DNA from 3 places in the Paraburkholderia sp. EG286A genome. Region 3 is predicted to be linked to each of the others. Evidence: predicted binding sites of a transcription regulator. Region 3 holds the regulator's gene; each other region holds the start of a gene.

Region 1 (3,271 bases), on a different contig from region 3:
TCCGGCACGAGCGCCAGCCCGGCTGGCGTGGCGGCGCTTCCCGCGCCTTCCGGTGCACCGCATTGCGCCCCCGCTTCGGCGCAGTGTGCCGACCTCCTCGCCGTGGAAAGCTCGCTGCTCGACGCCCTCTCGACGCTGCTCACGCGCTACGGCCGCACGCGCGAGGCGGCGCTCAGGCACGGTCCGAACGATCCGCGCGTGGAAACGATGAAGGCGCTGCTCGCCGCCGATCTCGCCACGCCGCTGCGCGTGGCCGATCTCGCCCAGGCGGTCGGCCTCTCGCCATTTCACGCCACCCGGCTCTTCACACAGGCCACCGGACTGCCGCCGCACGCCTGGCGCACCCAGCTGCGCCTGCAACGCGCCCTCGCCCCGCTGCGCGAAGGCGCCACGGTCGCCGACGTCGCCGCGGCAAGCGGTTTCACCGACCAGAGCCATTTCACGCGGCACTTTCGGCGCATGTTCGGCGTGCCGCCGGGGCGCTGGCAGTCGTCCTGAACGCGCCAGCCCGCGTTCCGCCGCAAGAACGTACAAGCCACGCGTAAGGCCGCCCGCTATGCTGTCCCCATGTATCAGGAGGACAGCTTGACCACGCATCCCAACCGCCTTGCCGAATTCGTCGCCGGCGCGCGCGACACGATCCCCATGATGATCGGCGCCGCGCCGTTCGGCGTGATTTTCGGCACGCTCGTCACCTCGGGCCCGCTTTCGCTCTGGCACGGCCAGTTCATGTCGCTCGCCGTGTTCGCCGGCTCGGCGCAGTTCATCGCGCTTGGGCTGATCGCCTCGCACGCGAGCTTCGCCGTGATTCTCGCCACCACGTTCATCGTGAACCTGCGGCACGTGCTCTACAGCGCGACGCTCGCGCCCTATGTCTCGCACCTGCCGCTGCGCTGGCGCCTCGTACTCGGCGGCCTGCTCACCGACGAGGTCTTCGCTGTCGCGTGGGCGCATTTCCGCCGCCATCCGCCCGGCGACGACGTCTCGCCGTGGCATTTCCTCGGTTCGGGGCTCTCGATGTACCTGAACTGGCAACTCTGGACCGCCGCCGGCCTGCTGTTCGGCGCGGCATTCCCGGGTCTGCAGTCGCTCGGCCTCGACTTCGCGATGGTCGCGACCTTCATCGCCATCGTCGTGCCGCAGCTGGTGGCCGTGCGCTACCTCGCCGCCGCCGCGACCGCGGGCGCGCTCGCCTTTTTCTGGCAGGGCTGGCCGTACAAGCTCGGGCTGCTCGGCGCCGTGCTCGCGGGTGTGGTCGTGGGTGTCGTGCTTTCGCGCCCGGGTTCCCCGCGCGGCGCCCGCGCCGGCAGCGAGTCCTCCCGCAAGTCACCCAACGTCCAACGCACCGCAGGAGCCGGGCAATGAACTACGTCGTCCTGATTCTCGGCATGGCCCTCATCACCCTGGTCATTCGCACCGCGGTGTTCGTGCTCGGCGACCGGCTGGTGTTCCCGCCGCTCGTGCGTACCGCGCTCGGCTTCGTGCCTGTCACCGTGCTCACGGCGATCATCGTGCCGATGGCGGTGTCGCCCCACGGACAAGGCGCCGAGCTGACCTGGCGCAACCCGCAGCTCGTCGGCGCGCTCGCGGCGATCGTCGTCAGCGCGCTCACGAAGCGCCCGCTCCTCACCATCGCGGTCGGGCTCGGCGTGTTCTTCCTCTGGCAAGGCGTCGTCCTGCGCTAGAGGCGAGCGTCGCCCCTTACGCTCAAGTTTCACCCCGGAGCGCCGTTAAACCCGTCAGGGCCTGCTCTGGCAGGCCACTGCTCGAACGGCGAGAGCACGCGAGAAGCGACAAGGATTACACCGGGGCAACCACAATGGGGCATATCACCCTTAACCTGAAGGACGAAACGCTTGCGTCGCTGCGCAAGGATTTCGACGCGTTCCTGCGCGTCTCGCTCAAACTCGACCCGCAGTTCGCCACGCCGGAATTCGAGGATTACCTGCGCGCGAAGCTGCTCGACAACATGACGCCGCTCACGGAGCACGCTGTGCAGCGGCTCCTGCAGGGCGGCCAGTACGCGTGGGCCAAGCGCACGCTCGACAAGGAATTCCCCGAGGTCGTCTCGATCCTGATGCGTCAGGCGGGCGAATTCGGTTTCGGCTTCGCGTCGCGGCCCGAGTGGACGCCCGACGAACTCTCGAAGCAGTGCCGCGACTGGGCGGCGGCCATCGTAAGCGAAGCCCAGGGCGACGACACGCTGGTCGATCCGCTGGCGGCGCAGATCAAATCGGGCGTGCAGGACATCCAGGCGCTCGAAGAGTCGATGCAGACGCCCGCGTGGCGCCTCACCGAGTCGCTGCGCCAGCGCGTGTACGAGGCGAAGATCGGCTGTGAACAGGCGAGCGGCAGCGCGGCACGCGAGCGTCTGGGCGAACTGCGCGGACTGCTGAGGCTCGGCGTCACGCATGGCGTGTTCCAGAAGCAGGAAGCGCAACAGATCATGGAGTATCTGCGCCTGCTCAAGCCCGAGATTTTCGTGGAGGAGCCCGACGACGTCTTCACGCGCCTCGCCGAGTGGATGCGCAACTTCTTCATGCCGCCGCAGCGCAGCACGGCGCGCGAGCAACGGCGCTGAGCGCTGGCGCGCCGCCTGAAAACGGCGCGCGCCCCGCTCTCCCCCTCAATCCCACATCTTCCTGAGCTTCGCGGCGATCTCGACCTTCGCCTGCGCGGCGGCGGCGAGTCCCGCCGCGCTCGGCGCGCCCGCCACCGGCGCGGGCGGCCAGGCGCGCGATTCGAACAGCGGCAGCATGGGCGTGGCGATGAAGCGCGTGCGCGAGGCCCACACGTGCCGGTCGCCCGACGCCACCTGGTTGTGCACGTAAAAGCGCTGCGGCACGACGATGTGCAGATCCTCCTTCGCGCGCGTCATCGCCACGTAGAGCAGCCGGCGCTCCTCCTCCAGCTCCTCGTCGCTGCCCGCGCCGAGATCGGACGGAATGCAGCCGTCCACGCCGTTGAGCACGAACACGTTGCGCCACTCCTGCCCCTTCGCCGAATGGATCGTCGAGAGGATCAGATAGTCTTCGTCGAGCAGCGGATCGGCGGATTCGGCGCTCGTGGCGTCGGGCGGATCGAGCGTGAGTTCGGTGAGAAAACGCTCGCGCGAGGCGTAGGTGCTCGCGATGCTCTCCATCTGCAGCAAGTCGGCGAGACGCACCTGGGCGTCTTCGTGATTGCGCTCGAGATGCGGCTCGTACCAGCGCCGCACGCGCTCGAATTCGGCCGGCCACGGCGTCGAGCGCATCGAGAGGCCGTCGATGAG
Region 2 (3,271 bases), on a different contig from region 3:
TTATTACGCGTTCTTTCAATTGCCTGCGCCCTGGTGCGCCGGAATTCCCGAGCGTTTTTTGCGCGCGTTTAAGTTTGTCTTAATTTTGGCTCGCCATGATGGAGCGGTCGGGTCGATTCGATAGTTCGATTCGCGGTTGTTCTTCACGTCCCCTGTTGGCCGCCGATTCACTCGGCGGCCTTTTTTTTCGTCTGCCGTCGACGTTTGCTAGCGTCGATCACCGCGCATTCACGCCTTTATTTGTGATTCGTCGCGAGGGCGCCCGCGCTGTTTGCGCCGCCAAAGAGCTGTGTCAGATATTGCTGGTTGTTGTTCATGATCGACATGAGGTTATTGAGCGCGGTGAACTGGCGGTTGAATTGCGCAGTGAGCTGGGTTGCGCGCACATCGAGCATCGACGACTGCTTTTTGATGTCGTCGAGTTCCTTGTTGATGGCCGTGCTGCGCCGCTCGATGATGCCGCTCGACTGCACGTAGGGCGTAATGGCGCTGTTGAGCTTCGTGGTCATGCCGCCGCTGCCGAACAGCGCCGCAATCGCACTGTTGCCCGGTTGCAGCGCCTTCTTGAACGTCTCGTCGTCGATCTCGAGCTTGCCGCTCTTGTCGAGCTTGATGCCGATCTCGCCCAGTGCATGGGTCACGCCGTCGCTGCCCTTCACGCCCGCCGAAACGAGCGCCGGCAGACTCGCCGCGAGTGTGCGCGCGATCGAGTCGCCGAGCAGCGCGCCCGCTTGTGCGCTCGTCGAACCGGTTGCGGCCGTATAGGAGGTCAGGCCGTTCAGGGCATCCACGTAGCTGTTGTACGCCTTCACGAAGTCGCGGATGGAGGTGCCCGTCGCTTCGGTGTCGGGGGCGATGGTGAGCGTTTGCTTCGTGCCCACCGAGGCGTTTGCGAGCTTGATCGTGATGTCGCTCACCACGCCCTCGAGCGTGTTGCTCGCGCTCGTGACGCGCGTGCCGTCGATGCGAAGCTCGGCGTCACTGGCTGCCTCGACTTCGCGCATCTGCGAGGAAGCGAGGCGCGTGTCGACGCCCGCGCCCGCCTGCACGTCGATCGCGTTGGCCGCGCCGGTCTTGTTCGCGGTCAGCACGAGGTGCTGGCCGTCGGCGCCGTTGACGATCGACGCCGTGACGCCTGGGTTGTCCTTCGCCCGGTTGATCGCCGCGACGACGTCGGTGAGCTTGTTGCTGCCCGCAGCGATCGTCAGATGCATGGACTTGCCGCCCATCGAGATGTCGAGGCTGCCTTCCCCGAGCGTCTCGCCCGTGTCGAAGCTGTCCGAGGCGAGCTTATGCGCTGTCGCGAGGCGATCGACTTCGACCGTGAAGCTGCTCGCCACCGCGTTCTTGCCGGCCACCGCGCTCAAGCCCTTGTCCTTCTCGCTCGTCGTGACGGTGAAGCGTTGCAGCGCGGCGCCATCCTTGAACGGCTCGAGTGCCGTCTGGAGCGCAGCGAGCGCCGACTTCAGCGTGCCGAGCGCCGAGAGCGTCGTGTTGCTGGCGGTCTGCTTCGCGCTGAGGATGGCGCTCGGCCCCGCGATCTTTGCGTTGACGAGCGCCTTGACGAGCTGGTTGACGTCGAGCGTGGAGTTGGTCGCGCCGCTGATGATCGACTGGGCGGCGTCGCTCAGCGCGCTGTTCGCGCTGGCGGTCGTGGTGTTCGTGATCGTGCTTGCCATGAAAGAAGTCCGTTCGTTCTGGTGCGTCGAGTCGACGGAGCGCGCGAATGCGCGGCCATGCTTTCATTACGGCAAGCGTTCATGAAACTTGATGAAAGGAATGAAAAGAATTTGAAAAGTACGCGATCGGTACTGCGGCGGCAACCAGCCGCCCGCTTCAAACGTGCTCGGGGAAGCCCGAACGGCCTTGCGTGAGATCGGTCAGCGTGTGGCGCGCGGCGTCCACGGCGGTAGCGGGCAACTGGATCGTGAGGCGGACCGTCATGGCGTACTGGCTCTCCACGAGCGTGAACTGCTGCTGGTCGATCCAGTGGCGCACGCGGGTTTCGTCGGGGTAGCCGAGTTCGACGGTGAGGCGCGCCTGCGCGATGCGCTCGACGCGCTCGGCTCCCTGCAGGGCGCTGGCAATGGCGTCGGTATAGGCGCGCACGAGGCCGCCCGCGCCGAGTTTCACGCCGCCGTAGTAGCGCACCACGGCGGCAAGCACGCCTTCCAGGTCGTGATGGCGCAGCACTTCGAGGATCGGGCGCCCGGCGGTGCCGGAGGGTTCGCCGTCGTCGGACATGCCGGACTGGCCGCCCGCGAGCAGCGCCCAGCAAACGTGCGTGGCGGTGGGATGTTCGTCGCGCAGACGGCGGATTTCAGCCATGGCCGCTTCGCGGTCGGCAACGGGAAGGGCGTGCGCGATGAAGCGGCTCTTGCGGATCTCGAGTTCCGCGCTGACGGGATGGGCGAGGGTGAAAGTTGGCACAAGCGGACGGGCACTGCAGACGAAACCCCCATGTTAACCGATGCGCACAGGCCGGCTTTCCACGTCCGTCCCCAAATCTTGCCAGTTTATGTAATGGTTCTTTGCGCGAGACGCTAGTGACGCCCCGGCCTTCCGCCCGGATAATGCACGGCATGACGGATCTAGCTCTGGCTGGAGCGAAGCCGAACTCCTCATTCGGTGATCCGTCATAGTTCTTTCTCTCGCGGCGCCGCTGTACCGTTCCGGCAGACGCGATTCTCCAAAGCTCGGAAGCCAAAAAAATCCCCGGTCGGACGGTGTCACGACCGGGGGTCACAAGGCTCGCCTGTTCTCAAGAGGCAATCCCACCTTACGTCCGCAAAATTGCGGCCGCAATCGGAAAAAAAACCTGGTGCGCATGGCACCCGAAGGGCGCTAGTGTTCTCATCCGTGCGCAAAAAAAATCCCGGCCATCGCTGGCCGGGCAATGAGAATACACCGTGCGCTCCGGGGAACGAAACGCCCATCAACGTTACCCGCCGGCCGTGCGGCCGGCAACACTTCCACATTACCTGCAATTACTGACGTCGGCCTTTCCGGCCGCGCCCGGCGAGCGGCGCACTAGGCCGGATCCGCCGTGTGGCGGGCATTGCGGTCGAATTGATTCGCATATCGAACGATATCCATGCACTCGCCCGCGCATGGCGAAGTAAGGCGCCGAAATGCGCCGAGGCCGGTCTCCCCAGGGGGAAGACCGGCCTCGGTGTGCCGCTTCAGGGGCCTCCAGAGAAGGCGGCCCCTGGATCACGCGCGCGTCACGCGGATCAGTAACGCGGCGGGGGCGGCGGACGATGGTCGTCGT
Region 3 (3,271 bases):
CCGTATTTCCGATAGAACCCCGCTGCGTTTGCGTCGAGCGCATCGACGAGAACACATTGCACACCTACCGCTTCCGCCGTTGTCAGCACGACATCCAGTGCGTGCATCAGGAGATATTCGCCAAGGCCGTGGCCCCGGTGCCGTGTGTCCACCGCCAATCGGGCGAGCAGGACCGCGGACACGCTCCTCGGCAGTCTCGCTCCCGGCATGCCTTCCGTTTCAACTGCTGTCGCCGCTAGCGCGTAGTAGCCGGTTATCGTGCACGGTGCAGACGATGCCGCGGCAACGTAAGTACGGGACAGATTCTTTTTTTGGTGCTGGCTCGCTACGTGGCGAATCCATTCGTTCATCGAATCGACGCCGCAATCGAAGCTGTTGCGGTCATCGCTCTCCCTGAGCTGACGAATCTGCGTTTTCACCCTTGTTCTTCCTGAAGCGAGCCATCGCACGCTGCAGCGCCTCATTGGGCTTCGGCGGCTCATCCAGCAGCGCGAAGAAGCGCTTCGATTCGTCCATCGTCAGGCGGATGGAACGAATGACCTCTTCCTGCTCGATAACCTGCTCAGCAGCCCTGAGCGCGGCTTGCACAATAAACTGGTTGAGGGTACTGCCCGAAAGATCTGCAGCCAGCTGCAGGATTTCCTGCTTCTCCGCGCTCAACCGGGCAGTGATACGCCCGCGGCTGGAGTTTTCCATACCGTTGTTGATAGCCATTGTTCATCCTTTTTTCGGGCCCGGCACACGCCTACATCGTTCGGCGGACGGCAGTCCGAGGTTCTAAAGCGAGACGTGGGGCGCGGCTTTCCGGCGACAACTCGAATCCGGTTCGGCCGTGTCGACCTCCATCTACGGAATGGAGTCACTATATCACGCATGGTGTCAAATTGGCACCACGCAGTTCGATCCGCGCATCAACAAAAAAGCCGGAGCGCTCTCGCACTCCGGCTCTTTCACCCACCCGGTCCGCGCTGGCAGCCGCGCGGAGCGTCTACCGCCTCAATTCTCCTGGCCGGCCCACGACATCTCGCGCAGCCGCGTGCGCAGGCGCGCCACCGCCTGGCTGTGCAGCTGGCACACGCGCGACTCGCTCACCTCCATCACCGCGCCGATTTCGCGCAGGTTCATGCCGCGCTCGTAATAGAGCGACATGAGCAGCTTCTCGCGTTCGGGCAGCCGGTCGATCGCCTCGACGAGCGCGCCGCGCAGGCTGTCGTCGAGCAGCGCCGAGAGCGGGTCCGAATGATCGACGCAGTAGCGGTCGAGGAACGGTTCGTCCTCGGCGGAACGGTCGAAGTCTTCGTAGTAGATGAGCTGGCTGCCGTGCAGTTCCTGCAGCATGCTCTGATACTCGTCGAGCGGCATGCTCAGATGCTCGGCGATCTCCGTTTCGCTGGCCGAGCGCCCGAGCCGCTGCTCCACCTTGTGCACCGCGCTTTCCACTTCACGCGAGGTGCGGCGCAGGCTGCGCGGCAGCCAGTCGTTGCTGCGCAGCTCGTCGAGCATCGCGCCGCGAATGCGCTGGCTCGCATAGGTCTCGAACTGCGCGCCCTGATCTTCCTTGTAGCGGTTGGCCGCGTCGAGCAGGCCGATCATGCCGGCCTGGATCAGGTCGTCGAGGTCCACGCTCGCCGGCATCTTGGCGACGAGCTGCAAGCCGAGCCGCCTCACGAGCGGCGCGTACTTCGCGAGCACGTCGGCCTGCGAAATCTTTCCTTGAGCGTTATACATCGTGCTCTCCACTTCTCATCTCCCTGATTGGCGTCGTCGTGCGCACGTCAGACGTGCTGCGGCGACGTCCGCTGCGCGGGCGTATCGGTCCGCCAGCCCACATGGGACGACGCGGACGCGGATGTTGCGTTGGGTGCGGGATGCACACCCGTCACGGCCGCAACGAACGAATCTGCGTTCGCGGCGAGCGTGCTGTGTGCGGCGTTTGTTGCATGGGTAGCGTGTGGCTGGACGCCGGCTTGCGGCGCGCCGTCCAGATCGTCGGCGGGTGCGTCGCCCGCCGCTTCATGTTCTTCGTGCGCCGCGCCGAACAACGCGTTGGCGCGCGCCGTGGCCGGCGAGCACGCCGAGACCGCGGGTCGCATCGGCCAGTGCGGCAGTTCGGCGGCCACGTGGCGGAAATCGCGCGCGGCGGCCGTCGACGGAAACGCATCGACGATGCAGCGCGCGAGCCTGAGCGCCTGCGCCATGTGCTGATCGGCGGCGACGCTGCCGGCGCTGTCGAGCGACACGCTCAGGTAGCGGCTCGCCACCCCCGCGAGGTTCTCGATCGCGGCCTGCGCGTCGCTGGCGTTCGCCACATGATTCGCGAGCACGCGAAACTGCGCGATCGCATGCGCGAAGTGCAGCCGTTTCATGCACGCGTAGGCGTCCGTGATCGACTGCGCACCGATGCGCATCACGATCAGCACGTCGTGCGCGTGCATGGCGAGCGGCGAAAGCGCGCCGTCGGCGTCGAGCTGCGCGTCGATCAGGACGATGTCCGCGGGACCCGAAATGACCTTCTGCAGCTGGGCGGCCGTGTACTGCGCACGGTTGTCGCGCGAGGCGGCCAGCACGCCGAAGCCGAGCGCATGACGGCCCACGGCTTCGTCGAGCGTACGCTCGCCGCGCATGACGGCGGCGAAGTTGCCTGCGCCCCGCACACCGCCCACCAGCGCACAGACCGAGCGGGGTCCCAGACACTCGTCGATCACGAGCACGTCCTTGCCCTGCGCGGTGAGCGCCGCCGCGAGATTGACCACCGTGGTCGTGCGCCCGGGCGAACCTGCACCGCCCGTCACCGCGACCACGCGCGAGCCTTCGCGCGCGAGCAGCCGCCGCAGCCCTTCTGCCTGATCGATTACGAACTTATCCAAACCTGACCTCGGGAGCCTGCGAATTCGAACGCGTCGAGAGTGCCGACAGCAGCGCCGGGATATCGTCTTCGTGCGGCACGAACGGCGAACTCTCTCGCGGAATGCAGAAGGCACTGCGGATCAGGAAGCGCCGCGTCGCCACATAAAGGTTCTCGGGGACCTTCTGGCCCGTCGAGACGTAATGCACCGGCAGCTTGTAGCGCAGCACGGTGTCGAGTGCGCTGCCGAGGTTGGTCGCCTCGTCGAGCTTGGTGAGGATACAGCCCGTGAGCGGTGCGTCTTCGCTCTGGTAGGCCTGCACGACTTCGTTGAGCGTGTCGCCGTGGTTGGTCGCCGAGAGCAGCAGCAGGCGCTGCACCGGGCGGCCCGCGCCGCACAGCATGGCGATCTGGTCGGCCACGGCG

The links. Region 3 encodes FliA, which starts transcription of late flagellar genes. Its sites were predicted from a motif close to CTAAAGTTTNNNNNNNNNNNGCCGNTA; they were not measured.
Region 1: a site for FliA is predicted at 1,707-1,733, ahead of AB4Y35_RS16140 (DUF4088 family protein). Genes of this name have one in related genera too.
Region 2: a site for FliA is predicted at 1,746-1,772, ahead of fliD (flagellar filament capping protein FliD). Genes of this name have one in related genera too.

Annotation. Positions count from the first base shown of each region.
Region 1 covers NZ_JBFRCB010000003.1:740,849-744,119, forward strand. Annotated here, with positions in the region: gene AB4Y35_RS16125 (AraC family transcriptional regulator) at 1-498, shown strand, start outside; gene AB4Y35_RS16130 (AzlC family ABC transporter permease) at 646-1,365, shown strand; gene AB4Y35_RS16135 (AzlD domain-containing protein) at 1,362-1,685, shown strand; gene AB4Y35_RS16140 (DUF4088 family protein) at 1,820-2,581, shown strand; gene AB4Y35_RS16145 (ATP-dependent helicase) at 2,627-3,271, opposite strand, start outside.
Region 2 covers NZ_JBFRCB010000019.1:62,017-65,287, reverse strand. Annotated here, with positions in the region: gene fliD (flagellar filament capping protein FliD) at 237-1,679, opposite strand; gene AB4Y35_RS41425 (YigZ family protein) at 1,837-2,430, opposite strand; gene AB4Y35_RS41420 (hypothetical protein) at 3,234-3,271, opposite strand, start outside.
Region 3 covers NZ_JBFRCB010000002.1:96,911-100,181, forward strand. Annotated here, with positions in the region: gene AB4Y35_RS07150 (GNAT family N-acetyltransferase) at 1-419, opposite strand, end outside; gene AB4Y35_RS07155 (DUF1778 domain-containing protein) at 382-714, opposite strand; gene AB4Y35_RS07160 (RNA polymerase sigma factor FliA) at 997-1,728, opposite strand; partial or broken gene AB4Y35_RS07165 (MinD/ParA family protein) at 2,085-2,867, opposite strand; gene flhF (flagellar biosynthesis protein FlhF) at 2,860-3,271, opposite strand, start outside.